2 regions of the Enterococcus sp. DIV0174 genome follow, and region 1 is predicted to be linked to the other one. Evidence: riboswitches for the same ligand, from Rfam matches in the RefSeq annotation. Region 1 holds a riboswitch; the other holds the start of a gene.
What was found. Region 1 has a riboswitch for fluoride ahead of eno (phosphopyruvate hydratase). Riboswitches for the same ligand answer to the same signal wherever they lie in the genome.
Positions count from the first base shown of each region.

Region 1 (9,618 bases):
AATATAATGAGGAGATGGGCGATGAAATCTTTGGGTTTTATTAGACTTTTTCAATTTTTTCTTTTAATTGCAAGTCTTTTTTTTGCTATGAAACACAATTTATTGTTAGCTTTGTTTATCTGGGCGCTATCTGGTGGGTTAAGTTTCACTGTCCCCCAAAAATATCGTTTCCCTTTTTGGTCACCTTATAAAGGCCTATTATTTCCAGTATGGATTGAAAATATTATGGATTTAGTCATAACAATAGGCGTGCTATTATTGGTAATATTTTTTTCATGATTTGTTTTAGTGCTATGCTGTTTTGAATGCTTCCCAAATAATAATAGCTGTGTTTATCAATGGTACCCAACTGAGCCATTTGAAGGAAAAGAGTTTGCAGTAATTATCCAATATTCGTCAGAAAAGTATCAACTGATTTTTTGATACCAATTTCAACAAAAAACCACCAACTAGTTGGTGGTTTTTTTGTTGGGTAAATATTTGGGAATAACTAACATGAGAAGATATCATACGAATAAATTGAATTGGAAGATAGGGATAATTTATTCGTACAATATTATTATAACGTATTAAAAACGCTTTTATAATTTGTTTTTGCTATAGCTATTATTATCTTTTTTACTTAAATCAAGTTGCCTGAAATTGGCTATTGTAAAGTGAACGATAGAGTGTTGGACGTTTCAACAGTTGCTTATGCGTTCCTTTTTCAATGATGTCGCCCTTATCCATCACTAAAATCAAATCAGCATTTTCGATGGTGGAAAGGCGGTGAGCAATGACGAAACTTGTCCGATTTTGGGTCAACGAGTTCATTGCTTCTTGAATTTGTAATTCTGTGCGAGTATCCACACTAGAAGTTGCTTCATCCAAAATAACCACTGGTGGATTTGCCAAAATGACACGAGCAATGGTCAACAATTGTTGTTGCCCTTGTGAGAGGCCTCCACCATTATCACTTGTGACGATGGAATCATAGCCATTAGGAAGCGTCAGAATAAAGTGATGACACTGAGCGATTTTAGCTGCTTGGATAATTTCTTCTCGTGTTGCATCCATTTTTCCATATGCGATATTTTCAGCAATCGTACCTTCAAATAACCAAGTATTTTGTAGGACCATTCCAAATAAGGAGCGAAGATTTTCTCTTGGAAGATCAGTGGTTGGAATGCCATCGAATTCGATTTGGCCAGATTCGATGTCGTAAAATCGCATAAGTAGATTGACTAGCGTTGTTTTGCCTGCGCCGGTTGGTCCAACAATGGCAATCTTTTGGTTTGCTTTCGCATCAAAGTCAACTTTTTTCATCAATGTTTTGTCGGGGGAGTAGCCAAAGCGAACATCCTTGAATCGGATATTTCCAGCAGGATGTTGAATGGTTGTTCGACTTGTATCTGCTTGTTCTTCTTCATGATCCAAAATATAGAAAATCCGTTCAATCGAAGCCATGGCAGCTTGAATCGAGTTAATGACGTAAGAAGCTGTTGAAATTGGTTCGGAAATTTGATTGATATATTGTAGATATGCTTGCAAGAAACCAATCGTGATTCCGCCACTTAATACGGTCATTGCACCAAATATCGCACTAAAAATAAAAGCTGATTGGTTAATAACACGGGATAAAGGGTAGATAGCAAAGTTCAAGAATTGAGCACGTTTAAATACAGTATAATGTTCATCAATTGTTTGACTGATAGCCTCTGTTTGTTGATTTTCTTGGTTAAAGGTTTTTGAAACAATGACACCAGAAAGATATTCTTCCATTTCATTGTTGATACTACCAAGTTTCACCTGTGCTTTATCGGCCACTTCTTTATTGATCACTGAAAATTTGTGTGTTACCAGTCCGCTAAGAACCAATAAACCAATCACTAAGATTGACATTTTACTGTCGATGTAAATCAACATGATTCCCGCAAAAAGAATGGTAACGACGGATGTGAATAGTTGGTTAATACCGGTCAATAATACTTGAGAAAGCTGATTCAAGCCTGTAGTCGTCCGACTAATTAGATCGCCAACTTGATGATTATCAAAAAAGGACATCGGTAATTTTTTGATTTTTTTCGTAATTAGTTTTCGAGTATTCAAAGTAAGTCGTTCACTCAATGTCGCCATTGCTCGTTCTTGCACGTAGGAAAGTCCACTACTGATTAGCGAAAACAGAATTAACAGTAAGACAGTTGGAAGCAATTGTTCTGTGAGTAAGTCAAGTGTTACTGGCAAAGATTCTTTCAATTGAATGACCGCGACGATTTTATCAATTCCTAGCGCCATCATGAAGGTCATTGCAACCACTAAAATATTTCCAACCAAACTACAAAACATCAATAGATAAAAATATTTATGTTCAAAACGATGTAATTTCCAAAAGCGATACATCAGATGTTTTTTATTCGGCATCATGTTGTTCTGTTTCATATTATCACTCCTTCATTCCTTGCGAAGCTGCAATTTCTTGATAAATTTTGTTGGTACATAACAATTCTTGATGTGTGCCTTCACCAGCAATCTTGCCATTTTCCATGAGGATGATGTGATCGGCATGGGCGATTGTACTCAAGCGTTGGGCAATGATTACTAATGTTTTGTTCGACAGTTCTTTTGTGAGAGCTTCTCGCAAAGCGGCATCTGTTTGATAATCTAAAGCAGAAAAACTGTCATCAAAAACATACATTGAAGCGGGCTTGATTAACGCTCGCGCGATACAAATTCGTTGTTTTTGTCCACCAGAGTAGTTACTGCCTCCCTGTGCAGTGAATGACTCATATTTATCGGGTAAAGTATCTACAAATGATTTTAACTGAGAAATTTTTGCTGCTTGGTCAATTTCAGCTGGTGTGGCATCTGCTTTTCCCATTAAAAGATTTGATTTAATTGTTCCTTTGAATAAAAATGCTTTTTGTGGAACATAAGCAACCTGTTTACGAATACTGCTTTGTGTCAAAGCAGTCGTTGGGACATCATTCAATTTGATTTCACCACTTGTAGGGTCATTGATTCGTAAAAGAAGCTTCATTAACGTGCTTTTTCCAGAACCAGTTGCGCCAACGATAGCGGTTGTTTTTCCAGCTGGGATTGTAAATGAAATTTTTTCAATCACTGGATTGCTTTCTTTTCCGTACGCAAAAGAAACGTTTTGATAGCTTGCAGCACTAGCATCTCTGATTTGAAAAGAAAACGGCTCAGGGTCACTGATTGACGGTTCAAAATCCATCACTTCTTCCAGTCGTTTCAATGAAGCAACGGAACGAGGGATGACCACAAAAACCATTGCTGCAAGCATAAGGTATGAGAGTGCCAAAAGCGCATATTCCGTAATTGCTGCGATGTTTCCAATTTGGATGGTCTGATTGCCCACGAGGTAACCACCGACCCAAAGAATGGATGCATAGACAACACCCATAATCAGAAAAGCGGTAGGAGTGATAAAAGCAAAAATTTTATTCACTTGAATCATTTGATTCGCGTAGTTGGTAAATGATTCATTCGTTTTCATTTCTTCATGGTCCTGATTGTTGAATGCACGAATCATGTTGATTCCAGTAAAAAACTCTCTTAGTTTAGTAGTGATTCGATCCATTTTTGGTTGAATACTTAATGCAATGGGTGTTCCTTTTTTCAGTAAAAACAATAATACGACCAAATAAAAGAGGATAGCTACCAGTGGAATCCACAACAAGTTTGGCGCATTGAGATACGTCATGGTCAAAGCAAAAACAGCAATGATTGGAGCAGGTAGGATCAATTGGCAAAACATCACAATCATTTGTTGCACATTGTCCACATCGTTCGTCATACGAGTGAGCAGAGTGCTAGAACCAATTTTATCAATATCAGAAATGCTTAGTTCCTGAAATTTTTGGAAAAACGATTTTCTGATTTGGCGACCGAAACGTCCGCCAAGAATTCCTGACAGATAGCTACCAATCACGGCGGCAATCGTACCTAAAACCGTAACGATAATCATTTGAATGGCAATAAGCTTGATTGCGTCAAGATCATTTTTTAAAATGCCAAGATTGATTAGCCGTGCTACTAGCATAGGCACGCCTAAGATTCCGATGATTTGTAAAACAATGAAACTGCTAGTCAGAGCAACAATGCCCTTATTTTGCAACAAGAAATTTTTTAGTACTTTCATAAGTCATGCCTCCTTAGTTTTGACAATAATGGAGTATACAGGTTAAAGTAGCTTTAAGGTCAAGGAGGTTTTAAAAAAATGAATAAAACATTTTCTATTGGTGAAGCTGCGAAATTTTTGAACTTGCCAACATCTACGATTCGTTATTGGGATTCCATTGGTTTGCTAACGAATTCCCGAAATGAAGCCAATGATTATCGGACATTTACCTATGATGATTTATTTGCATTGTATGATGTCAAATTCATTCGAAGTTTGGGTTTATCAATCAAAGATGTTCAAGGCATTTATCGAAAATCAGAAAAAGAAGTTTATGAAGTTCTGGAGCAGACAGAAAAACGTTTGGCAGAAGAAATTGAAAGATTAAAAGGCGAAATGGCACAAATCGAGCAACGAAAACGACATCTTTCATCCACTGGGTTTGATTTGACTGGAACACATGATTTGAAAATCGACTTTACGAAAATGGTTCGTGCTGATTTAGATGAAAACTTTACTGCACGGAAATATTTAGAAAAAAATTGTAACTCAGGGATTATTTGGCAACAAAAAGGTCAATCGCTAGAATATGTTTTTTGTATCGGCACATCTTTTGAAGACGAAATTGAAGAAGAAATCCTTTGGGAATACAACCCAGCGTTTGATTATCAACCAGTAATCATTGAAGTAGATCCTGCAGATAACGACCGAAATAATCTTCAAGAGGTCGTTCGTACGTTAACAGCTAAGGGTTATGATATTCAGCAAGTTATTGGCGAGTTTCTCGTAAGAAAACAATATGAGCACACTTCTGATAAGGAGTATTATTTATCTTGGATTGAAATCAAGAACAAAGGGAAACAAAACAAATAGTAGACAATTCGATAAGTCTGTCTAAAAGTAAGATTCGTAAATTTGCCTTATTCGTTGTAGGATAAAAGAAACAAATGAGTTATGATGAAGAAGGGATAAGATGGCTAAACGTAAGCAAGGAGCTGAAAAAACTGTTGATATTTGGGGACGAAGCCCTTTACAACTGTACGAAAAAATTGGAACCCCTATCAAAAGGGCAACAACAAGTATGAATCGTTCAAGTAATGGCGAATTAATCCATGATTACTTTGTCGTATTTACTGATAGAAAACCGGATGTACGTGGCTACCGAGAATTGTTGCAAGCAGCTGAATGGATCAACTACGGCACAAAAATCTATCGAATCAGCACGACTAATTCTTTCGCAACAATTGAAAAATTAGTTGCAGAAACATTTGATATTCAAATCAAGACAGATTTCTTTGTTTCTAATTCAACCGTTAATCCGAGATTCATCAATTAGTGTGACTGTTACTATGAGAATTGGACTGATAAGAAATTGTTACTGTTTTTATAAGTGAGGAGCGTGTTTGTAATGAAAAAGAAGATTTGTTTTGTCTTAGCGGTAGACGGTGGATTGTCTTATTCCGCACTCCCTATAGGCTTAAGAAATCAGCAACATTTAAAAGAGTTCTTTTCTAAAGACTATGATGTTTCGCTGAATTACCTTCGAGATAAAGAGCAGGTAGACTATCTGATTGTACCGAGACAGTTAGCACCATTCATCAATGAAAAAAAGCTACCAATTATTGAAGTGCCATCAAATCTCTTTGTAATCAAAGATTATCAAGGAATAAAAGCAATCATCGATTACTATTTTAAGCTGGAAAATGAATGATAGAAGTGTTTCTAGTTGAAACAATTATCTAAACGTGCTAACGTTATGTGTGAGGGATGGTGCTCCCTCCTAAACGCTGAGTAAATCAGCTGATGGCGCCTATTGTAAACTAATTACTTGTCCAAGAGTGTATTTGTTGTACTCTGTTTTTAAGTAGTTGCTTTACAATAGGCGTTTTTTTGTTGCATTTTTGTAAAAACTAGGAGGAAAAAAAGATGACAGTAGTAATTGAACAAGTAAAAGCAAGAGAAATTTTTGATTCACGCGGAAATCCAACGGTGGAAGCTGACGTGATTTTATCTGACGGAACATTAGGCAGAGCCGAAGTGCCAAGCGGCGCCTCTACTGGTGATCGTGAAGCCGTGGAATTACGTGATGGCGGTACTCGTTTATTAGGAAAAGGAGTTAGTAAAGCTGTTGCTAATGTCAATGGAGAAATCAATGATGCATTGAAGGAAACTTCACCTTTTGACCAAGCAAAAATTGATAAAATGATGATTGATTTAGACGGAACACCAAACAAAGGACGACTTGGAGCAAACGCGATTCTTGGTGTTTCAATGGCGGTTGCTCGCGCAGCGGCACAAAGTAAAAAAGTTCCATTGTATCGTTATCTTGGTGGCGTTGATTTAGAGCTCCCTCAACCATTTTTCAATGTAATCAACGGAGGTGTTCATGCAGATTCTGGTATTGATGTGCAAGAATTTTTGATTACGCCCATTCAACGAACAACTTTCCGTGATGGCGTAGAAAAAATTGCTAACATTTACCATACATTAAAAAATATTTTAGCAAAAGACGGCTACGAAACAGCTGTCGGAGATGAAGGTGGCTTCGCACCAAAACTAGGAAGTACAGAAGCTGCGATTGAAATGCTTTATCGTGCAATTGAAGAAGCAGGTTACGAACCAAAAACGGAAATTGGTATCGCACTTGATCCAGCTTCCAGTGAATTCTATGAAGATGAAACAAAAAAATATCATTTTGAAGGAAAAGAATTAAGTTCTGATGAAATGCTTGCTTATTACCAAAATTTAGTTAAAAAATATCCAGCAATCATTTCTATTGAAGACGGATTTTCAGAGCATGATTGGGACGGATTCAAAAAAATGACGGATGAAATGGGTCAAACCATTCAACTAATTGGTGATGATATCTTTGTAACTAATCCAACGATTTTTGCTGAAGGAATTGCCAAAGGTGTTGCCAACTCGATTTTAATTAAACTAAATCAAATTGGAACAGTGTCAGAGTCCATTGAAGCCATCAAAATGGCACGAAAAAATGGCTACACAACGATGATTTCTCATCGTTCTGGTGAAACAGGAGACACATTTATTGCCGATTTTGCAGTTGCGATGAATGCTGGTCAAATTAAAACTGGTTCGATGGCACGCAGTGAACGTGTTGAAAAATACAATCAATTTTTACGTATCGAAGAAGAGCTAGAAGGCTACGGCGCACTTGCACAGTTTCCTAAAGTCCAATAAAAAACAAAGAATTAGCTAAATTTAATTAAAAAAGGGGTTCAAGCGAGAGAAAGTTCACTTGAACCTCTTTTTTCTTTTTTCAGCTATTATGTGAGCAGCAAACACGCTTGATTCGTTGAAAATGCTAACTAAAAGCAAAAGAAAGTCTGAGATAGAAAAAGAAAGAACAAATCGTATTGACAGCGCTTTCTCTAAATGGTAATTTATTTGTATAGTAAATTGAATAAGCAAAGAATAATAGGATTGTTATTATTAAGTTAAGCAAGACCTGACCAGTTTCGACTGGTTAGGTCTTTTTTTGTGTAATTCTATCTGAGGATAGTTGGTAATAGAATTACTAGTTGCTAAAACGAAATTTTAGTAACAAGTAGCTTAAAGAAAGGAGCATTTTGATTATAGCAACTCGCTATCACTAAAAAAGAATGTATTAAGAAGTACATTGTTAAAACGTTCGTTGGAATTTTTTGACATGTGCTTAAAAATGGAAGGGGATAGAAATGAAAAAGTGGTTGAAAGTAGTAGGAATGATTGGATTGATGTTTTCTTTATCAGCTTGTCAAGAAACAAACTCCGCAACAAGTACTGAAAAAGAGGCAAATAAAGCGCCAGATCAAGTAGAAATTTATTTAGCAAGACATGGCAAAACTATGCTGAACACAACGGATCGCTCGCAAGGCTGGATCGATGCACCGTTAACACCGGCAGGCATCGCTGTTGCAGAAGACTTGGGGAGGGGATTAGCAGATGTAGATTTTGATGCAGTTTATTCTAGTGATAGCGGACGAGCAGTCGAAACAGCAACCTTAGTATTGAAAAATAATGGACAAGAAAAGCTTTTAGATACATTACACACTGACAAACGATTACGTGAATTCAACTTTGGTACCTATGAAGGAATTCCCAATCCTGAAATGTGGAGCGAAATTGCCAAAGAACAAGGAAAAACGTTAGAAGAGTGGCAAAATGAAATGGATGAAGAAGGATTCGTCAAAACAATCCAAGGTTTTGCAGACACTTTACATGAATTAGATGAAAAGAAACTTGAAGAATTAGGAAAAGAGCATGATGTCGCTGCTGATGAAGTGAGTTGGCGAGCAGAGGATTATCAAACAGTTATTGACCGTGTTTCGAGTGCAGTAGCTGACATTGTTAAAACAGCTGAGGAAAAAGGGCAAGATAAAATCTTAATCACTTCACACGGTATGACAATTGCTTCATTTGTCGCATCAATTGATGAATCGGCAGAAGTTCCGCCAACTGGCTTAAAAAATGCCAGCGTTTGTAAAATTATTTATCAAGATGGTAAGTATACAGTGGAATCAGTTAATGATTTATCTTACTTAGAAAAAGGTGCAAAAGATAAATAGTCTGCAGATGAAAAGTAACTTGCTCAAAAAAGTTGTGGCTCCAAGCGTTCTGCTTCGAAAAAATAATGAACAACTGACAAAAATAGCTTTCCATATTTTTGGACAGTTATGAATTATTTCGAGAAGTTGCTTGGGGAACACTGTGGATGAGGTTGTGGCTCCAAGCGGTCAGCTCCGGAAAACTAAAAAATAACTTTTGATTTTTCACAAGCAAATGGTATGACAGATAAATTCGTTCGTACTATTCTGGAACTGTGGGGGGAATTTTATTTTTTATACAAGGAAGGAGATTTATCGTGAGTAAAAGAAAAGTTATCATCGTAGGTGCATCACATGGCGGACATCAATCTATTTTAGAATTATTATCTAGATATGGTGAAGATGTGGAGATTACGTTATTTGAGGCTGGAGATTATATTTCGTTTATGTCGTGTGGAATGGAACTTTATTTAGAGGACCAAGTAACGGATGTAAATGATGTCAGAAACTTTCGACCAGAAAACTTTCCAGAAGAAAATGTACACATTTTGAATAATCATTTAGTAAAAGCAATCAATGCAGATCAAAAGACAGTGACTGTCACCAATATACTGGAAGATCAGACTACTGATTATGCATATGATAAATTGATTTTAAGTTCTGGTGTCACACCAAATTCGCTTCCAGTTCCAGGTGCCGATTTAGAAAATGTTTATTTGATGCGTGGGTATAACTGGGCAACGAAAATCAAAGAAAAGCTCAATGATCCTGATGTTAAACATGTAGCAGTTATTGGTGCTGGATATATTGGTATTGAAGCAGCCGAAGCTTTTTGTAAAGCTGGGAAAGAAGTAATCCTTTTAGATATGATAGACCGTCCATTAGGCACTTATCTGGACCAAGAAATGACAGATATTTTAGCAGAGCATTTAACAGAAAAAGGAATCCAAG
Region 1 is NZ_CP172881.1:1,267,316-1,276,933, forward strand. It holds gene IGJ93_RS06110 (hypothetical protein) at 22-279, shown strand; gene IGJ93_RS06115 (ABC transporter ATP-binding protein) at 628-2,418, opposite strand; gene IGJ93_RS06120 (ABC transporter ATP-binding protein) at 2,423-4,141, opposite strand; gene IGJ93_RS06125 (MerR family transcriptional regulator) at 4,220-4,993, shown strand; gene IGJ93_RS06130 (hypothetical protein) at 5,094-5,456, shown strand; gene IGJ93_RS06135 (hypothetical protein) at 5,529-5,831, shown strand; fluoride riboswitch at 5,875-5,940, shown strand; gene eno (phosphopyruvate hydratase) at 6,047-7,321, shown strand; gene IGJ93_RS06145 (histidine phosphatase family protein) at 7,819-8,688, shown strand; gene IGJ93_RS06150 (FAD-dependent oxidoreductase) at 8,985-9,618, shown strand, end outside.

Region 2 (21,899 bases), 530 kb from region 1:
TTTTTGATAGACTTGTTGCAAAATATCATGCGAGGTGAACAAGACTAAAATAGGTCGCTGTTCTCGTTTAATCAATCCCGTTAGTGTTTTGGTCAAGTATTCGATATATTCCTGACTTGTTACCTGATTCACTGCGGGTGCTTCTGTTGGCAAATAAATTCTGGCTTGGCTTTCATAATCATATGGTGAGGCAATTACTTTCAATGGTGTGCCTTCAATACCCAGTCGTTTTGAAAGATAATTCCGATCCGGTCCAATTTTCAAAGTACCACCAATGTAAAGAATGTGTTGATATCTTGGATACCAAACTGTTGTAGGTAATAACGCTGCTTGAAAATCATGTAGATGAAACATCAATTGCTGTGGACCAGTTCCAAGCACGACCCAGTGAATCAACTGTTCACGCCAATCTTCCAACCATTGCTCCATAAATTGTTGTTGCGTATCTAATTGGTCAAATAAAGCATACAAATTGGCTAGATCCAAGCGCATTTGATTTGACCAGCTTTCTTGAATGATTTCCAAACTTAATTTCAATTGTTCATGAAGCTGATAAATTTCCCGATAGAATAATTGCAGATGATCAATCGCAATCCCTGCCTCAAATGGTAATTCATCTAATAATTCTTTCGTTACCATGACCTCTTCTTGATGACTGTTTCCGTTTTGGTTCAACAACTCCGTCAGACCTTCTGCAATCGTGAACTGTGCCTCACATAAAGAAACTAATTCCTGCCGGTAAATCTGTAACCAACGAGTCACTTCATGATTATCTGGCAAATAACTGCTCATGCGATCAAACAATTGCCCTTCATCATTCAACTGCTGTACTTGTTTATAAAAATGTGCCACACTCAATCTTCGATCATTGATTTTCTCAGCAATTTCAGGCAAATGATGCGCCTCATCAATCAACAAATAGGGGCTCTCAGGTAGTAATGGCTCTTTACGCAACGTTTCTTGGACTAAAAATGCATGATTAACAATCAAAAAATTACTTTGTTTTGCTTTTTTCAATAAAAAGCGAACAAAATCTTGTTCGTAAAATGGCTGATTTGGTGCTAAAAAATGAACGCCACGATGAGCAATATCGTGGAAAAAGACATGGTTCAAATTCGTCAAATGTAATTCATCTAAATCACCGGTTTGTGTTTGTGTCAGCCAAACTAAAACCGACATTTGATACAATGCATATTGTTTTTGACTTGGTGCTTCGTTCAGTGTCGCTTTCAACCGTTGAAGATCAATATAATGACGAAAACTTTTGATGATTGTTGCTTGAATCGGTTGATCCAGTAATTGGTTTAGCAAAGGAATGTCTTTCTCGACGATTTGTTGCTGAAGGACTAGTGAAACAGTACTAATAATAGCTGGTTTCTCAGGTGTTGCCAAATAGCTTAGTGGTAACAAGTAGCCAATCGTTTTCCCCATTCCAGTCGCAGCTTCGATCATCAAGTTTTTTTGTTCCTCTTTTTTAGTGAAGTGATCATATACTGCATTCATCAAACGATTTTGTTCTTTACGATACATCAATGTTTCGCCAAACATTCGCTCTTTTGCCTGTTTTTTTCTTGGATAAGTTTGTTTACCGTAGTGAACCTGGGAAAACAGCTCCACTTGTTTCTTCTGTAGTGCAATCCCATCAATAATCTCAATCGAATCATCTAATGGCTGGACTTGCTGTTTCATCTCTTCAACAACACGTGCGATGAATCGGCTCGTATCCATCCCAGTGTATTTACTTAGCCGAACGATTTCTTCCAACGTAACTAATGGCAACTGACGCATGCGTTCTTCAATCAGTAAAAGGAGCTGACCAGTCACTTCCGCATCGCTGTCTGCCTGATGTGGATTTTCATGAATAAATCCTAAACTTTCAGATAAATCGCTCAAGCGAAAACTTGGTTCTGTTGGTAAAAAAATCTGCGCTAATTCAACCGTATCAATCCCCGGAATCTTTAATTCTGGAAGACCACACCGCATCAATTCTTGATTCAAAAATTTATAATCAAAGTAAATATTATGTGCGACAAATACTGTTTCTGCTAAGAGATTGTAAATCGTCGGTGCGACATCTTCAAAATAAGGCGCACGCTGGACGCGTTGGTTCGAAATTCCTGTTAAATGTTGGATTTGTTTTGAAATCTTTCGCCCCGGATTAATGTCGATCGAAAAGCGGGAAGTAATTCGACCAGCTTCAATCATGACGCAGCCAAATTGAATAATACGATCTTCTTTTGGGTTCGTCCCAGTCGTTTCAATATCGACGACTGCATAAGTTGTTGGTTTCAAAATAATTTCCTCTTCTCTTGCCGCTTCATTTACTTTTTTAGTACGGGTGTTTCTTTTGAAATTATACTACAAAGAAGAGGCTGCGACAAAAGTGTTTCACCTTAAAAAGAAAGAACGAACGTTCAAAAATGATTCACACTTTTTTTATCCACCTTTTCTTCCCTTCTCAAAGATTTTTTTCCTTGCTGGCTAACTTTCGTAACAAAAAAAGGCTGAGAATTTTTATCCTAGCCTCTCCCTTTTATTTTTTCTGTAAAAAATTGAATCGTTACTGATTGGATCAAAAAAAAGAATCAACTCTGACACAATAAAAAAGCTTGGAATAATTATCAAAAGATAACTACTCCAAGCTTTTGTTTAATTTATAGGTTAATTAAGCTTTAGTAACGTTAGTTGCTTGAGGTCCACGTTGACCTTCTTCAACATCAAAAGTTACTGCTTGGCCTTCTTCTAAAGTTTTGAATCCGTCGCCTTGGATAGCTGAGAAATGAACGAATACGTCGTTTCCGTTTTCTGCAGTGATAAATCCAAATCCTTTTTCTGAGTTAAACCATTTAACTGTACCTGTTTCCATAATAAAAATCCTCCTTGTGTTTCAAACACATATTTTGCAATTACTTGTATGGTGAATATCTGGAAGATGTTTATTTGAAACAAGCTACCATAATTACCGAACAGAAACTACGACTATTAATATACCATACATCTATTGGAATAGCTAGAATTTTAGAACATTTATTTAAAAAAACTCCATTTTTTTCACAATTCCCACCTTAAGTAGAACTCGAACAATTTTCTTTGAAGTTTTTTGATTATTAAGAAAGGAAACGGATACGCAAAAAAAAAGAACAAGAAGCCAGCGTAACGTCTGACTTCTTGTCCATAGTAAAAATAAGAGAAATAACACAGCAAGCCTTTTCTAATACTTAAAAGCAGGTCATTCTTAACTGTTCTTTGTGCACTATTTTCAGCCTTATTTTCGTGGTCAAATCAAAAATCCTTTTTGTTATCTATTAAAGTGGATGGGCTTCATTCGCGCCCTTTTTCTCGGTGTTCCCCAAGCAGCTTCTTCGACAATAAGTCTTTTTTTCATAAAAACATGAGTAGCTATTTTTAGAAAAAATTCCTTATTGCTTGAAGCTGAACGCTTGGAGCCACAACCTTTCTCTCGGTGTTCCCAAAACAACTCCTCCACATAGCTTTCATCCACTTCAAAACATGAGATGCTGTTTTGAATGGCTGCTCACTATCTTGTCGAAGCTAAACGTTTTGTGCTACAACCTTCCTTAATAGCGCAAAATTGCCACCAAACTCTTTTCATCTGGCGATTCTTTTTGATCTAAGATAAAGACTTGTCCACCAGTTTCAATGACATCATCCGCCAATTGATTTAAAACTTGACGGCGATCATATTCCGTTTCCGGATCTTCACCAAAGCCATCGACTAAATTAGAAGTTGCAATAAACAAATGCGAAATTTTACCTTCTTTCGCCGCTGGAACAATATCCACTAATTGATCAATGAATTTTTTATCCAACAATTTGTTATAACTTTCAGCTTCTTTATCTGCCAATTCTTTTGACAAACGTTGCGCGCCAACCTCAATATCTTTTAATGACAATTGCGCTGGTGAAGCTGAGACAGCAACATCTGAACGATAGTCTGGATTTTTTGCTACTTTTTTGAAAACAGCTTGATTTTCAGGTAAGGCAAATAAATAAATTGGCCATTTTTCTGGATTTTCAAATGTATCACGTAAATAATTATCTACCGCTTGATAATAGTTAATCCAATCGATTTTGACTTCTTCATCTTTCGTGCTGACTCCATGGAACGTCACACCTTCTTTTGAATTCCCTGCTTTACCACTCGTAATAAAGTTTAGATTTCCACCTGTTAACTCGTCGCCCAAAGCTGTTACGATATCTACTGGTGCATCTTCTGGTAATTCGATTTCTTTGACCAACTTGTTGCTTACTTCATACAACTTCATGGAATCGCGATTCAACCCTAATAAATAATAAGAATAGTTGAATTGCGCATTTTTAATGATTGCCAATAAATAAGGTAAATCACTAACATAATATTGATCATCAACTGGAATACTTAAACGGTAAATATACGATTGCTCTTCATTTAAGACAACTGCCACACTTTTTGTGCCACTACGCCAAAATGAAGCATCATTTAGGATTTCCTCAATCTTTTCTTTAAATGGAGTCCACTCATGTTTTGAGTATTTTTTTTCAAAACGTTTTTTGGCTTCTTTCGCAAAATTTTTAAATTTGATTTGATCTTTTTCAACATCTTGATGTGAAACGTGTGTATTCAACATAATTGTTACAAACGGACCTTTTGCACCTTCTGAAGCTAATTGAGACAACAATTCTTTATCGATTTTTGTCATAAACGCATCCCTCCTAAAAAAATCATTCCTACATTTAAAGTCTACCACAACAATTTTTTTCAACCCAATAAAACGAATTGCAACCCGCAAGCGTTTTCTCATTTCTCAATAATTCATGTTTTGTTCACATTTAAACCATTCTTTCCTCTAAACTTCTCAGCAAATGATTCAAAATTTACTATTATGATTAAGTTATCAAATAGAAAAACTTCAAAAAATGGATTGATCACTAACTTAAATGAGGTGAAAAAGATGCAATTACTAATTATTTTTAGTTTATTGAGTATGATGAGCTTATTCGCATTTGTCGCTAGTCGTGTCGTTGAACTTGACCCACAACCAGTTAAAATACGTGTAAAAAACGATTGATTTCTACTATAATTTTGACTCTACGTCTCCTGATTTACTAACATCTAAAGTTTTTTTCAGAAACATTGAAAGTCCCCACACTCTCTGATAAAATTTTAATTTGTACGAAAAGAAATCGATAAGGAGACTGAATATGTCCATAAAAAAAACACGGTTAGTTGTTCTGCTTGCTAGCCTCATCTTATGTGTTGCCTCCCTTTTCCCCACATTAACTGTTAGGGCTGACGACACGTTTTCTGTTGGCGCCAAAGCGGCCTTTGCAATTGATGCCGAAACCGGCAAGATTTTGTATAACCAAGATGGTGATACACCGATGGGAATTGCCTCAGTCACAAAAATCATTGGTCTTTACATTATCCTTGACCAAGTTAAACAGGGAAAGCTTGCTTGGGATGATGAAGTATCCATTTCAGATTATGCGGAAGAATTAAGTGTTACACCAGATCTATCAAATGTGCCATTGCACAAGGAAAACACGTATACTGTCAAAGAACTTTTTGATTCTGCTGCAATCCAATCTGCTAACGCATCAATTGTTGCACTTGCTGAAAAAATTGCTGGTAGTGAACCTAAATTCGTTGAGTTGATGCAAACACAATTAAAAAAATGGGGTATCACAGATGCTACTTTAGTCAATGCTTCTGGACTAAATAATAGCTATTTGGGGGATAATCGCTACCCAGGAAGCTCTGAAACAGACGAAAATCAGCTTTCTGCACGTGATGTCGCTATTGTTGCTCGTCACCTGATTCTAGATTATCCAGAGATTTTAGAAGTCACTAGTACTGCGACTCAAATGTTTGGTGAAGATACGGTTTCCCCAGTTGAGATGGTTAACTGGAACTGGATGCTTCCGGGATTTATCAACCACAAAGAAGGCGTTGATGGATTAAAAACTGGAACAACTGATTTGGCCGGTGCCTGTTTTGTTGGTACGATCAAAAAAGATGATCGTCGTGTAATCACCGTTGTATTAAATGCTGATGGCCATGAAGAAAATCCAAGTGCTCGCTTTACTGCTACTGCAAACTTAATGGACTACTGCTATGACAACTGGTCAGAAAAAGAATTAGGTAAAGCTGGCGCAAGTATTCCAGACATGAAAACAATCGATGTTCTTGATGGTAAAGAACAAACTGTTCCAGTCGCACTTAAGTCACCAGTTAAAGTTTGGGTTCGTAATGACATGGATACAGGAAAGTTAACCATTACACCTACACTTGCAAAAGATTCATTAACCGATCAAAAAATTCAAGCACCTGCAGACAAAGGAACAAAAGTCGGTACTGCTACAATCACTTTAGCAGATGACAAACTTGGCTATTTAGATGAAAAAGATGCACCTGCAACTGATATCATCACAACTGCTAAAGTTGAAAAAGCGAATATTTTCGTTCTTGGTTGGCGACATGTCGCTGAATTCTTTACAAATCTTTTTTAATCCTAAGTAAAGTAATCTACAATTCATTAAGCGTGAGAAACGTTTGTCACACGACAACGGCTCTCACGCTTTTTTATTTCGCTCATTTTCTTTCAATTTTTTAGTTTTATTAAAAGCTTTTTTAGAGAAATTTCGTTATACTTAATGAATGAAAAAGGAGTTGAACTTATGAATTTAACCAGAGATCTAGCTTTTATGGCTCTCTATTTTTTAGGCATTGTTGGTATTTATTATTGGCGGAAAAAACAAAAAGATCCTGCACTTTTTTTCTATGGTAGTACATGGTCCTTTGGTGTATTACTGACTTACTTGATTGTATTAGAAATTTCCTATCACTCACTCTTTTTTATGATTCCCTTATTCTTTTTTAGTGTCTTTGCCTTTTTTTATTTTACGGAGAAAAGGCGACTACTGAATGGGTGGTTGTTTAATTTATTTCTGATCAGCTTCGGTATTTACTTAGTCATGCTTTTGTTTGAAACAGAGAATGTTTTCATTGGTGGATTGCTTGCACTGATTGCTATTCCCCTTCTTTTAATCCTGTTGTTTGGATTATATATATTGATTGTCGTTTTATTTTGGAATGGCATCGTGGTATTAAAAAAAGAATCACATTCACTAGCGAATTTGTTGACATTATTGCTTGGTGTTTTCTTAACCATCTTTTTGTTAACTGAACTTTTCTTACTTCAATATCTGCCACAGTGGGCAAACGTTTTGTTCAGTGTTGTACCCATGATTTTATTCTACTTGTTTGTCGTATTTTATAATTTCTTGACGATTTCTGTTCTATATCAATTCAATCGTCCACGGTTCAACCAAGATTTCATCATCGTTTTAGGTGCTGGACTTTTGGGTGGTGAAAAAGTATCACCTTTACTTGGTCAACGAATTGATAAAGCAATTGCCTTTTATCGAGCGCAAGAGCGAGCAACACTTAATCCACCAAAATTATTGATGTCTGGCGGACAAGGAGCTGACGAGAAGTTGCCTGAAGCTGTTGCAATGAAGAATTACGCGTTGAAAAAAGGCATTCCGGAAGAACAGATTATTGTTGAAACAAATTCAACGACTACTTTAGAAAATATGCGTTTTTCTAAGGAAATCATGGATCGTTTAATGAAAGGCCCTTACCAAGCAATCTTCAGTTCAAATAACTATCATATTTTTCGTGCAGGACTTTATGCGCGACAAGCACAACTCAAAGCAAACGGAATTGGTTCAAAGACAGCTTTATATTATCTGCCAAATGCTTTTCTAAGAGAATACATTGCAATCTTGATGCTGAATAAAAAGCGCCATCTCATTATGTGTTCGTTGATTTTCGCTTTTGATTTGTTGCTGGTGTTGGTAACACTGTTTAATTAGGTTGTGGCGCAAAACGATTAGCTCCGACTAGATAGTGAGCAGACACTCAAAATAGCTTTTCATATTTTGAAGTGGTTGCAAGCTATCTTGAGGAGTTGTTTTGGGAACACCGTGTATTAGGTTGTGGCGCAAAACGGTTAGCTCCGACTAGATAGTGAGCAGACACTCAAAATAGCTTTTCATATTTCGAAGTGGTTGCAAGCTATCTTGAGGAGTTGTTTTGGGAACACCGTGAATAAAGGGTTGTAGCTCCAAACCTTAATTACTCAACAAAAAATATCCACAAAACAAAAAGCAAGTCGAAGTCCGAACTGACCTCGACTTGCTTTTTTATTTCCTTTTATTGCGGAATGATTCAAGAACAGGTGTAAAAAAGATTCCCTTTTTTATACTAACCTGTTGTGCAGAATAAATACCATTGTTGCCAGAACACATAAAGCTAACTAGACAAATCAAAAAGAAATACACGGCTGCTTCACTACCAAACAATTCAACTCCCATAATAAAGCAAGCTATTGGTGTATTCGTCGCACCAGAAAACACACCAATGAAACCAAGTCCAGCTAAAAATGGAACAGAGACATGTAAGATTGGTGCCAAACTTGCACCTAATGTTGCACCAATTTCAAACAGGGGTGTTACTTCCCCACCTTGGAATCCAGCGCCCAAAGATAAAATAGTAAAACCCAGTTTTCCTAAAAAATCAAAGGGGTGCGCATTACCATTAAAAGCATCTTGCAGTAAAGGTAAGCTTAAGCCAAGATAACGTTGTGTTTGCAAGACAACAGCTACCAAAACAACAATTGCTCCACCCATAAAGTTTCGTAAAACAGGATTCGTAAACCAATTAGCATAGACTTTTTTCAAAAAGACGATTGAACGACTAAATACCCAGCCACAAAGACCAAAGACAATTCCTGCCAACATCAATTTACCAAATAAACTACCACTCCACGCAGGAATTTCTCCCATTGGATAATGGACGTGAACAATTCCAAAACTTTCTGCCATGAGATTTGCAAAAATAGCTGCAAAAAAGCTTGGAAATAAAGCCTCTGTCCGAACTTTCCCAATTGCTAAAACCTCTAAGCCAAACAAGGTTCCTGCCAAAGGTGTGCCAAAAACAGAACTAAATCCTGCACTGATTCCACTGATAATCAAGATTTCTCGCTCTAACTGATTCAGTTTAAATACACGTGATAAGTTATCTGCTAATGCGCCCCCCATTTGAACAGCCGTTCCTTCACGACCAACTGATCCACCAAATAAGTGAGTCGTGATTGTTCCAAATAAAGTCAATGGAATCAATCGTAGCGGAACTCTTTCTTCCCCACCATTACCTTGATCGATAACTAAATTATTTCCACGACTTGAATTCCCACCATAATTTGTATATAAATAAGCAAAAATAGCACCACTTACGGGTAAAAGAAATAATAGCCACGTATGGGTCAAGCGCAAATTAGTTACAAACGTTAAACTGTTTAAGAAAAATGCTGAAAGGCTTCCCATTACCACTCCTAAAATGGCCGTAATCAGTAGCCACTTCAGCATATAGCCTCCTATTCTTAACACATTTGTTGTTTGTTTTTCCATTAAAACTCCTCCTAAAAAAAAGACACCTACTAAAAAAGAGGACACTTATCCCGTTTTTTAGTAGGCGTCATTAGTTTATTGATAAACGTTTAAAGGCGAACACCATCACCTATTCACTTCATTTAAAAATATAGCATGATTTTCTGAAAATGACAATCAACTATCGTTCTTTTTTCACGCGGTGAACAAATTCATAAAATGGCTCAAGTTGTACCAATTGATGATTACACATATCGCTATCGTGACAAATATAATTGCCTTTTTTTGTATAGGTACCGTCTGAACCAGACTTTGTCGTTGAAAGAAAGAGTGAAACATTCGATGTTTTCTGGCAAATAGCACAAATTCCTTTTGTAATGGTTGGTGATAGACTGCCGTAATCTCCTTGGAGTTTTCCTTCTTCATAGTAAAGCAAATACTTTCTTTGACTTCCCGGATCGTTGAACCCTACATAAGTGTGTTCTCTAAGATCATATGCTGACCAGGTTGGTTGTTTCAGCTTTTTCACTTTCCGAAAAATTTTGTCAACTTGTTGCTTCGAAGGTTGCTCAAAAGGTATGACATAGGATTTCAGTTCTTCCAACGCACGCTCCGCTTTTGCTCGTGTTAGCGTGACATTCATTACGATTGCTAAAAAATCGGTGATCTCAGGTAATTCTTCCTGAATGACAGAATGAATTTTTTCAGTTGCTAATGCTTGAACTGTTTGAACCGTTTTCGGATCGTTCACAGAAGAATAAGCATTAAGTAATTGTTCTACTTCACGTTGAATAAAATAATATTGATATGGTTGGATTGTTTGTTTCATTTTAAGAGTCCTTTCTTCTTTCAAAAGTCATACTTTGAAGAAAAAAGTTGTTTCAACAAAGCATGTCGTTACTTGTTCAAACCCAACTCTTTTAAATAAGATACGTTAGTGTGCATCTCATCATCACCCCCTTTAATGGTATTGATCTATGTACTTGCTTAAATGGTCATCTGTAAGTAAACACCAATTTCGCTTTTTCGTCAATCATTGCTTGTGATGTGTTCCTCTTCAAAGAAACATATCCAGATTCCTTCGACAGGTTTCAGACGCTTTCCACATTTTGAACACATCGACTCTTTTCTCTTCCATACTCAAACTTCAGACAATAAAAAAGATGGACAAAACGTGCTTGCGTTCTGTTCCATCTTTTTGGCTAAAAAACATTTTTCGATGTTTGGCTACTGATCAATAGCTAAAAGTCTTTTTTTGGTAACAATACTTGTACGAGTATTAGTTGTTTTGACTATTCTTATATTTTTCCTCTTGGATTTTCAACAAAATCTTGGTAAGATTCCCCCAATCGACGGGGCGAGGTGGATTTAACCAGACGACAACTTGTGGAGAACTTTCCCCATACAAATTATTCATGTTGGTAATAACTACATCTGTATAAGCTGATTGTTCATCATCAACGACCTCTACATTTAGATTGATATATAAACCTAAGTTTTCCTTGATAAATTGGTTATAAGCAGATCCGTAAGAAAAATCGATACCGACTTTTACCGGATCAGAAATCAATTTGATCGGTATATAATTGATTACTAACATCAAGTAACTAAAAAACAGAAAAATTTTATCTCGAGATAATTCTTTGTACTCTTCCGTTAATAACTTGACATAATCTAACAAATAGAAGTAGAACTCCGGATAATTTTGCCTAAAAAAATAAATATTAATAGTAAATTCATCAAATTTATTGATAGGATAATACAGAATATTAAAATGAATTTTACTTAGTTCTCTACGAATTTCCCAAGTATTTTCTTCTTGAAGCGGCTTAAATCGTTCTTCAATTTTTTGGATAAAGTGATCATTTAACTGTTCGATACCCTCGTCTTTATTGTTTTCGATATACGTTCGATCTACTTTATCATTCAGATAAAGCCAAATCAGAACTAGATAGCCAAAAGTAGTTGAAGATATTTTTAATAACTTTTTTATTTTTGTAACGTCTTCTTCAGAGAAAAAATGGATAATGTTTTTACAAATCTCTAACTCTTTTGACTTCTCTGCTAATAAATTGACAGATAGATAATGAAATAATTTTTTCTTTTCATAAACAGACAAAGAATATTCATTACTTAATAAAAAAATAAATTGATTTGTTTGATCGATGACATCTCCCGGATAAACTTTCGTATAAGAAATATCTGTAACCAGAAATAATTGATAATAGAAAATGACAATATTCCTTCGATTTCCGTATAATTTTTTTTTATCAAAAAAAATCTGATGCTTCTTCAACACTTTTTTTAGCTCTTGCAAGATAGTATACGCTGAAGAATAACTGATATGGTGCTCATCTGCAAAAACTTCAAGGGTAGTGTAATCTTCTCGAAAAAATTCAATCAATAAATCTAAATAAATGGATCGTTTGATATAATTTGACAATAAAAAACCACTAGAGTAATGGCCATCAATCTCTAAAGAAACTTCTGTACCTGTCGCAAGAATCTTTAAATGTTCACTTATACCTAGCTCATCAAGATCATCATTTAAGTTTTCAATCGTTTTTTTCAAAAGGAAAGTTGATAATGATAATTCCTCTTGGATTTTCAGTATTGATTCTGACAAATTTGAGCTTTCTTCCAAATATTTAAGTAAGGAATAACTGCGATAGTCCTCTTTGCTCAAAAAAAACTCATAATTCATTAGTAATCAGCTCTTTCTTCCATATATTGCTGTTCCCACTAATTCATCAATCAATTGGAAATAAAATAGATTATCGGGGTCTGGGTCGTCACCATCAAGACCACCATTTTGTATAACATCTTTGTTGACATTAAATAGTTCTTTCGTTAAATAAATTTTCTTAGTTGGTTTCTTTTGAGCCTTTTCATTTGTTACTGAAGTTGTAGCAGAAGATTTTTGTATTTCTTTCGATTCCTTACTACTCTCTTGTGTTTCAGATACTGTTTCAGAACTATCTTCGATTGAAACAACGGCTTCATTTTCATGTGTATTTTCCAGTGGTTGGACTTGTTGATTAGGGTTTGTTGGGTCATAAATAGGATGCTGATTTTCTTCTCCATATACTACACTTGTTGCTTTTAAAAGGGAGAGAATAATAGAACTCCACAATAAAATATTTTTATACTGATTCATCATTTTATACGTATCGCCAAATCACATAGCTACCTATACCTAATGCAGTGAACATTATGAAAAGAGGTATTAAGCTATATTTCACGATACTCCTTTGTAATATTTTTTTATTTGGTGTCACATTATTCTTAGTATTCTGTAAAGTTTCTTGTTCTTCCCGATCAACTAGTTTTGCAGTCACTACAATTCGTTTATCAGTAAGCTCAGGCTTATCACAAGTAATGAGTGTTAACTGAGGTATGTTCGTACTTTCTAAAACACTAAGATTCGTTTCATTGACTGTTTCCTTTTTAATTACTCGATATTGTATCTTGTTCGTTAGATAGGTCACAGTGATTTTGTCATTGACTTGTAAATTTTGAATATTGCCCAATAGTAGCTCCGTCATGCTTAAATGATGACCCAAAAGTACCAAGTTATCCTTTAGAACATTACGCTCTGGATACATAGCCCCTACACCAAATAACATTTGTTGATTGTTTAAACCAGCAAAAATAGGTATTTTTATTTTCTGGCTGGGAATGTTTAGTTCTCCGATAGCTGTTCCAAGATTTTTGGAAGATGCTGTTAGATAACTTTCAATTGTCGGTAAAACGATTCGTTCATTCGGGTTTACTACTGGCAGTTCTTCCTTTGTTACTACTTTTGTCTTTTGAATTTTTACGATTGTAATTGTATTTTTAATAATAGGAAAAGAAATCAAACATACACCCATAATAAAAAGTAAATTGATAATGATTTTAAGTTTGTTCTTCCTCATGTTTTTTCTTTCTCCAAATCAACCAAAGTATCAGCAACAACATCAATAACAAGAAAATGATTCCTATCAGGATATAAAGTTTAGTATTATCTTTTTTGATTGTGACATCCTTCGCATTTAACTTCTGAGCAACATCACCAGCAATTGTAAAATCTTTTTCAAATTCCCAATAGTTGGTGTAGTTAACAGTCGTGTTCTCTTTTTCTCTAGTAAACTTTCCTGACTCATTTTCATTTCCAAATACAGTCATTTTTAGATTATACTCACCTGGTTCCAAGGCAGCACCACCTAGAGAAGTAGGAAAAGAAAAGTTGCTGTTTGGTGCAATCTGTAAATCTTCTTTATCTTCACGGTATAAAACTTCTGAGCGACCTTTTTTTGTAATTTTGGTTTGAATACTCACTTGGTTGATATACGTTTTTTGATCATTTTGGATATTCGCTAAAATGACATTTCTAGCATTGATTTGCCCAGGCTCAACCTCATGAAGAATTAAATTAGGTGCCACTTCATTTAAGTTTTGGCGCATCAGTAAAGCTACAACATAAGAATACTCATTTTTGATTGATAATCCTTGCTCATCTTTTTCCTTTTGTTTCTCTTCATCTTGAACTTCTTTAAATGTAATCCCACTAGCCAGTACGCCATCAAATGTTTCATTTGGCATCGTAACTTGGAAGGTAACGGTTTGATTACTATGAGGTTTCAAGGTAACTGTTTCTGGATAGTCCACATAATCTTCCAGATTAAATGTTAGGCTACTATCTTTTTTTATCTCATTTTTTCCATATTCAACTACTACATTTGAATTAGTCGTAGCACTATTTAGTGAAACATCAATTTTAACTTCTTTATCCGTATCATTTCGCAAATTAACGTTTAACTTTTCTTGTTGATTTGGTTCGAGCTGGATATCAAAATAAGTTTTTTCCTTGTCAATTTGATTTGCAGGTGTTATCGGCGTAACCGCGAAATTGAATTCACTGGCAGCTATCGTTTTACTGCTAGCAAAAACACTTAAAATAACTAGTGCAATTGTGAATAGTATTTGTTTTCGTTTCAATCAAACCACTCCTTACCAATAGATAAGAGACGAGAATGATTTCTCGTCTCTCAAGGCATTAATTTCCTGGTACGTCAGTCAGTGTCCATGTTAACTTAGTTGAATATTTTTCAGCATATTTTGTTGTTGAACCTGGGACACTTAGTTCAATGCTTTCACTAGCTGTTGTAGCAGTTCCCCAAGTGTAAAGGTACGTTCCAGCACCGTTTCCTACACTGGCTGCCATAACATCAGATTGTGAACCATCTGCATTTAAAACGATTGTTTCTGGTCCAACTGGTTTACCTGAATCAGATGCTGTCACTACACGCCCATTTTTGAAACTAATTGTTGCACCAGTTAGTTCTTTTCCTGAAGTAGATGTAAATTGACCTTCTTGATTCACTTTCAATGACCAGCCAGCCTCTGTCCCACGATTATCAGTCACTTGAACATAATTGGGGCCCTCTTTCACTTCAGTTGATGGATTACCCTCTGCATCTAAGGTTTTATACTTTTGTGATGCAGCAAAGTAAGTTTGGTCTTTCGAAGTGATTTTTTGTACACCAAAATCTAAACTTGAAGCATAGTCAATTGATAGTGGACCATTTGTTCCAGGATTTGGTCCATCTGGATCCGTTGGATCGATTGGATTTACTGGACCTGTTGGATCCGTAGGGTCAACTGGATCGGTTGGGTCTTCATTTGGTACGAATTCTACCACACCGTTTGAAGTATAAACGCCACCGTCAGCTGCAAAAGTAGTTACTGGTACAGTTAGTGCGCCTAGGATAATTGTTGACATAAATAATTTAGTTGATTTTTTCATTTTATTTGCTCCATTCTTTTGATTATGGGACATCTTCAAGCGCCCATTCTAAAGTTCCTTTATAAGTCCCTAACAATTGTTTTTCTATCGGTATTTTCAGACTGAGTCCCTCTGTATCATTCCAACCGTCTGATAAATTTGTTTCGCCATCTTCTGTTAGCTTACCTTCTTCAACGGGAATTGATTCACTAGTAATATTGATTGTTTCCACATCATTCGTGTAATAAAATTGTCCCGCTAAGCTATTATGGTCCGAAACTAAAGGAGATTTTTCTTTCAACGTAATTCGCCAAGGATTTTTTTCAGCTCCCCGCGTATCAGAAACAATTAAGTTTCCAATTACATTGGGTGTATATTTTGTTCGGATACTGCTAACTTTTTGCGTACCAAAATCAAATGTTTCAGGTACAGCCTTCAGTTCTAAGGTTCCTATGACAACTATTTTTGTTGCAGCTTTAAAGACAGCATCGCGGTAAGCATATTCTTCTGCAGGCTGAATGTTCCCAACTTCAGTATTCGTTTTTGGTGGATCCGGAATTTGTGTTATTTTGCCACTTGTATCCTGTAAAAAGATTTGTAGTACATCATCTTTCTTTAAACTTAGATTTGAAAGGGACAACGTCCATTTTCCTTCACTAGAAACATTCGTAGTATTGGTTTGCCTTTCACCATTTAGTGTTATCGTAACGATTGCCCCAGCTTCACCAGTTCCTGATAGCTCTTTGACCAAAGGTGATAAGGTTTCACCGCTATCGATAATGGCTGGTTCTGGAGGTGTAACATCAATTACAAGATATTTTGATGCTTCTTCCGAAATCCATGGACCTCTTTGCGCTGTTGCCTGCATATCTTTTCCTGCAAGATTAAATGATTCTGATTGATAACTTGCATAGCCATTTTCATCTGTCAATAAATCTTTCGTTACTTTCCCGTGGGTATCAGTAATTGTCACATTTGCTTGATTTTTGGAAGCATAAACAGGAATATAGCTAACTTCTCCGTCAGCATTTAATCCATTATTATCTGGCACATAACCGATAATCACTCTGGCTTTAATTGTTTTATCTGCATCTGTAACAGGAACCCACTCAACGACAGGGTTTTGGTTCATTCCTGAGATTCTACGATAATTTTTTTGAGAAAAAGAATTCAATCCCGAGGTGGTAGCACTAATTTGTTCATTTGAGCCATTACCGGTTACTGAAAATTGAGCTACTTTTGTATATGTTTCATCTGAGGGGCCTAGAGGTTGGGTAGCTAACTTCCACAAATCAATATCAGAATCGACAATCTGAAAAAGATTATCCGTATAATTTCCCATAGCAACTTGAACTGCTGTGTAGCCATCTCTTAAATTACGAATGTCGTATTGAGCAGGACTATTCAAAATAAACTTGTTATTTTGTCTTCTAACATTTCCCGTACCTAGTCCATTGGCAGACAAATTAATCAGTGGCTGATTACTTACACCAATCGTGTAAAAGTAAGCCCCTGGTTCAACAATCAAATAATTATTGTCATTACTATAAGCTACAACTGAACCAGAATTTTGTTTACTAGTTAAGTTAACGATTGCCCCTGCTTTTATAGTCATTCCTGCACCATCCATATCAAATCGAACAGCATTTCCGGGCATATTTACATTAAATGTACTATTTTCTCCCACCGTCAATGCTTGATAATATGAATAAACTGCTGGATAAGTCGTACCCGTTGTCTGACTTTGTGTTAAATCGACACGACAATTTTTTCCAATCGTAAATTCTTTGCTTGCACCTGTGGATGTATCTGCAGCAGCAACGTTATACCAAAAAATCGAGAAATTGTAATAATTTACATTCCCTTTGTAATTGGTACCATCTTCCATTTTCAAACTACCTAAATAGAAGTTTTCCGCACGTGTATCGATGTCCATTTTTCCATATACGGTTACTTCAGAATAAGAGGCTCTTGCCAGCCTTTGGACATCGGGTTCCGTTGTAATATTGCCAAAACGATATCGCCATTTCCCGCCATTAGTGTAATTTAAACGAGTGCCCACAATGTCTTCACTATTTGCTCCACCGTAACGTTGATTAAGCACGATATCATGCATATGAAAATTCCCTGATCCTGTTGGCGAACCCAGCTGAATAGATGTACTTTTGAAATCCACTCGATGACCTCTACCATCTATTTCTAAGTCATTTTTTCTCGAATAGTTGGTTAAAGATGTATCTGTATTACTGGGATTGTCAAAATCACCTGTCAAAATAATCTTAGTGACTGCTTCGTCTCTAATAGCTTGAACAAATGTACTCCAACTGGATACTTCTACACCGTCAATAGCTGCTTCTCTTGTAGTGATTAGCGCATTGCCCTCATTTTTTTCTTCTACTTTAGACGTTTTCTTTGTAGTATCACTTGATTCTGTAGTACTTTCATTCCCATTTTCACTTGAAGAAAGTGTCTCACGGGTTGAATCAGCTGTCGGAATGTCGCTCGTTTCTGTTTGCTGATCAGAAATATCCGTGTTTAATCGTTCTGAAATGTCTGTATCAGGCAATTCATTTTGAGTGGTTTCAGAACTGTTTGTAATAGAGTCTGAACTAAATGTATTGGCAATAGGAGAGATATTGGTCGCTAATATGCCGCTTAACATTAGCGTAACTATTTTTCCTTTGAACATATCTCTTTCCCCCTAATCTCTAAATTCCTGGAACATCCGTTAACGTCCAAACTAATTTTGTTTGGTATTTAACCGCATCTTTAGGCGTTGAACCAGGTACAGCTAATTGGATAGCCTTTGTAACATTTACCTTTTGTGCATCACCATTTTCATCAACTTCTTCAACTTCTTCTACAGCTCCCCAATAGGTTGCCCAAGTTCCAGCACCAGCTTCTGCTTTGGCTGTTGTCACAACAGACTCCTGTCCAGGTACTAAAGCAATATTATCTTTTGCATCAGGAGATACTACGTTTTGTGCATTACTATTCACTGTTGGATCATTTAAAGTAATTTGTGCACCCGTTAAAACATTATTCAATGTTTGTGTTGTCGAAGTTAATTGAGTCTCTTGTTTAACTGTCAACGTCCAACCACCGTTTGTTCCGCGATTGTCAGAAATCTGAACAAAGTTCGCCGTATCTTTTTGGTCACCTTGATAAGCTTGTGCTCTGGCAAAGTAAACTTGATCTTTATTGGAGATACGATTTTTACCAAAATCTAAACTAGAAGCATAGTCAATTGACAATGGTCCTTGTGTTCCTGGATTTGGCCCATTTGGATCTGTTGGATCAATTGGGTTTACTGGTTTTTCTGGATCTGGATTTTCTGGATCAACTGGAACAGTTGGATCTAAATTAGGAATAAATTCTACGAGTCCAGTTGAGTCATACTGTTTGTTCTCTGCTGCATATCCTTCGATAGATGTCGCTAACAGTCCTAAAGTGCTAAAAGCTAACAGACCGATGAGTTGCTTTTTCATTGATACTCTCCTCCTCAAACTTAGTTATTTGGTGTATTTTCCAAAGACCATACTAATTTTGTTGAATATTGTTGTGCTAATTTGACCGATTTCCCTGGTACTGAAAGTTGAACAGCGTCTTTGTTTTCTTCTTCATTGGCACCAAAACGATAAACCCATGTTCCAACGCCAGTTCCTTCTTTCGCATTGATTGCAAGCGTATTACTTGCTCCAGGTGTCAATATTAAATCAGCGTTCACAGTTGTTGGTGTATATTTTTCATCCACTAAAGAAGCAGCTTGTCCCTTTGTAAATGCTAATTGTGCGCCAACTAACTCTTCACCTGATGCTGTTTTGAATTGTTCTGGTTGAGAAAGGCTTAGCTTCCATCCTGCCAATGTCCCTCTTTTATCGGTAACTTGGACATAAGTCGGTTTTTTAGAACCATCTGTCATTTCATCTGGTGCTGCGTAATACACTTTATCTGCTGTAGAGATTTTTTGTACACCAAATTTAAATTTTGAACCATAATCAATCGATAATGCCCCACCTGTTCCTGGTCCTGGAGGATCCACTGGATCTACAGGATCTGTTGGATCTGGATTTTCCGGATCGACTGGGGGTGTTACCTCTTCGTCCCCTGCTTCAAAAGTAATAATTCCTTCTGAGTTGTATTCTTTTGGAAATGTTTCCTCTGCAGCCACTTGAATCGAGTGTGCCATCAAACTGAATAGCAAAGTAGTTGACATCAATTTAACCATCTTTTTCATCTATCAAATTCCCCTTTTCTCTTTTTCATAAAAATAAAAATGCTTACTCCGATTAACAGAATAACCCCCACATGCGTAAAAGCTGGATAAGTATAATCTCCTGTACTTGGTAATATGACTTGGCCAGTTGATAAATAATTATTAGATCCTGCTACCCAATCAGATCCAGAATTATTTGAATCATTTTTATTCTCGTACTCATATTTACCATAAAAACTCGCTTGTCCATTTGAGTCATAGTTCTGCTCTATTGCATTTATTTCATTTGTAATCCCTATTACACAAAAAAATAGCAGTAGAACACTCATCATTTTTAAAATATTTCTCATATGCTACTCCTTTCTTGTCTTTTTGTGATTTGATTGAACTGGCCTCCAACCATACTTAATTATAAAAAAATAAAAAACTTGTTTCTTTCAAACTTTTTACTTAACTATCAAAAAAAAATATATAAACCGTTATGTGCCAACAATTGTTAGCGTTTACACACGGGATTTTTTGACCGCTTTCTTTTTTTGTATTGCAAATCATAGTTATTATTTTATTTTTCTTAATCGTTATTCATATACAAAATGATTATTCCATTAAGGCAATCAAAAAGAGAGCAGAAAAACAGATTATTCGCTGTTTTCTTGCTCTTTCGATAGAAAAAAAGACAACGATCAATTACGATCGCTGCCCTATGCTTTTTGTCTTAAATAGATTGTTCTTTTCCAAAATAATGTTGCCATTTTTGACGCATGCTACTAGTCATTGGTTGAGCAGCTTCTTTCACTGCACAATACTTATCAACAAATGTCACAATGTAGCTTTCTTTATATTTGGGTGGTGCAATGGTTGCTCCCCACATATGTTTCAAGATAATATCACGTTCTAAATCAGATAGTTCCGTGATTTTTTCTGCATTTTTCACAGCAATTCTTGGGTGTACATACGCATGTGAACCTTCATCAAATTTAGTCGTTCGCCAGTCGTAATAAAACAGATCATGTAAAAGCCCAGCTCTTGCTGTTGCCTTAGCATCCCCGCCCCATTTTTTCGCTAATAAATAACTATAATAAGAAACACTAATGGAATGTTCCAATCGTGTTGAGTGGACATGTTGCGTGTAGTCGGCTAATTTTTTCACTGCATCTGTTTCCAAAAGATCTGCTACATAAGACATGTATTCTTCGTCTTCACGCCATTTTTCTGTCATATTTTCAATCTGCCACCTTTTGATTTTCGTTATTTCTGAAATTGACCATAGTATATCACCTGAAACGATAAGATTCTAGCTACTGAGCAGTAAAATAAGAAAGCTTAATAGTTCCTTAACTAAACTGCAAAGTGGTACAACAAGATACCTGTCGCCACACCTACGTTCAATGATTCAGCATTTCCACTCATTGGTATATAGATATTTTTATCTGTGAAGTTCAATAATTCTTGGCTAACTCCCTGTCCTTCATTTCCCATAATAATGGCAAAATTAGCCGGTTTTTCTACTTCATTCAACGCAGTTGCTGCTTCATTCAACTCTGTTCCATAAATCATAATCCCCTGCTCTTTTAGTTGCTGAACAGCAAGTGATAAGTCCATCTGGATAACAGGCAAATGATAATTACTGCCTTGCATACTTCTTAACACTTTCGTACTGTATAAATCAGCTGTTCCCTGGCCAAGCAACACGCCTGCTAAGCCAAAAGCGTCAGCTGTTCGAATCATCGTCCCCACATTTCCGGGATCTTGGACATTATCTAGCAACAACCAGCCACCCGAAAAAACTGGTGGTTCCATTGCTTCACGTGCTACAACAGCAAGGATTCCCTGTGGTGTTGGTAAATCAGATAAGGCTTGCATGACTTCATCTGTTACGAAAAATAATTCAATCTCAGCTAGTTTCTCTAGCCAAGTTTGCCATTCTCTTTGACCTTTTTGGGTAACATAAATTTCTTTGATGACAGCATTTGCAGCCACTGCCTCTTCAATCAAGTGAAAACCTTCTAAAAGATAAGCGCGATTTTCTTCGCGATATTTTTTCTTATGCAATTTTTTCAATTCTTTGATTCGTGGATTTTTTGCGGATTGAATTTCTTTCACCTTTTTCACCTCACTTGATTATAGCATGTATTCAAGGCTGTAACTTGTTTCTCTCATAAAAAATAGTTATCATAAAGATAAGAAAATGAAAGCGGGTGACAACTTATGCGTAAAGTCAAAATGAATGTCCAAGGTCGCGTCCAAGGTGTTGGTTTTCGTTACACAACAAAAATGGTTGCAGATCGTTTAGGAATTTATGGAACAGTAAAAAATGAAGAAGATGGTTCCGTTACAATAGAGGCCGCAGGCGAGGATGAACAAGTAGAAAGCTTCATTAAAGAGATCAAAGATTCACCCAGTCCTGCTGGTCGAGTGACCTATCTCGATTTACAAGACAATCCGTGGATGGATAACCGAACA
Region 2 is NZ_CP172881.1:732,016-753,914, reverse strand. It holds gene IGJ93_RS03770 (helicase C-terminal domain-containing protein) at 1-2,292, opposite strand, end outside; gene IGJ93_RS03765 (cold-shock protein) at 2,666-2,866, opposite strand; gene IGJ93_RS03760 (hypothetical protein) at 3,579-4,700, opposite strand; gene IGJ93_RS03755 (serine hydrolase) at 5,203-6,510, shown strand; gene IGJ93_RS03750 (YdcF family protein) at 6,679-7,878, shown strand; gene IGJ93_RS03745 (voltage-gated chloride channel family protein) at 8,209-9,474, opposite strand; fluoride riboswitch at 9,529-9,593, opposite strand; gene IGJ93_RS03740 (FusB/FusC family EF-G-binding protein) at 9,635-10,282, opposite strand; gene IGJ93_RS03735 (helix-turn-helix domain-containing protein) at 10,733-12,157, opposite strand; gene IGJ93_RS03730 (hypothetical protein) at 12,164-12,613, opposite strand; gene IGJ93_RS03725 (class A sortase) at 12,615-13,370, opposite strand; gene IGJ93_RS03720 (DUF916 and DUF3324 domain-containing protein) at 13,351-14,433, opposite strand; gene IGJ93_RS03715 (WxL domain-containing protein) at 14,492-15,241, opposite strand; gene IGJ93_RS03710 (pectate lyase-like adhesive domain-containing protein) at 15,264-17,909, opposite strand; gene IGJ93_RS03705 (WxL domain-containing protein) at 17,929-18,708, opposite strand; gene IGJ93_RS03700 (WxL domain-containing protein) at 18,729-19,457, opposite strand; gene IGJ93_RS03695 (LPXTG cell wall anchor domain-containing protein) at 19,454-19,786, opposite strand; gene IGJ93_RS03690 (HD domain-containing protein) at 20,152-20,655, opposite strand; gene IGJ93_RS03685 (TrmH family RNA methyltransferase) at 20,775-21,539, opposite strand; gene IGJ93_RS03680 (acylphosphatase) at 21,645-21,899, shown strand, end outside.
Region 2: it holds a riboswitch for fluoride, as region 1 does, so the genes downstream of both, IGJ93_RS03745 (voltage-gated chloride channel family protein) here and eno (phosphopyruvate hydratase) in region 1, are expected to answer to the same signal.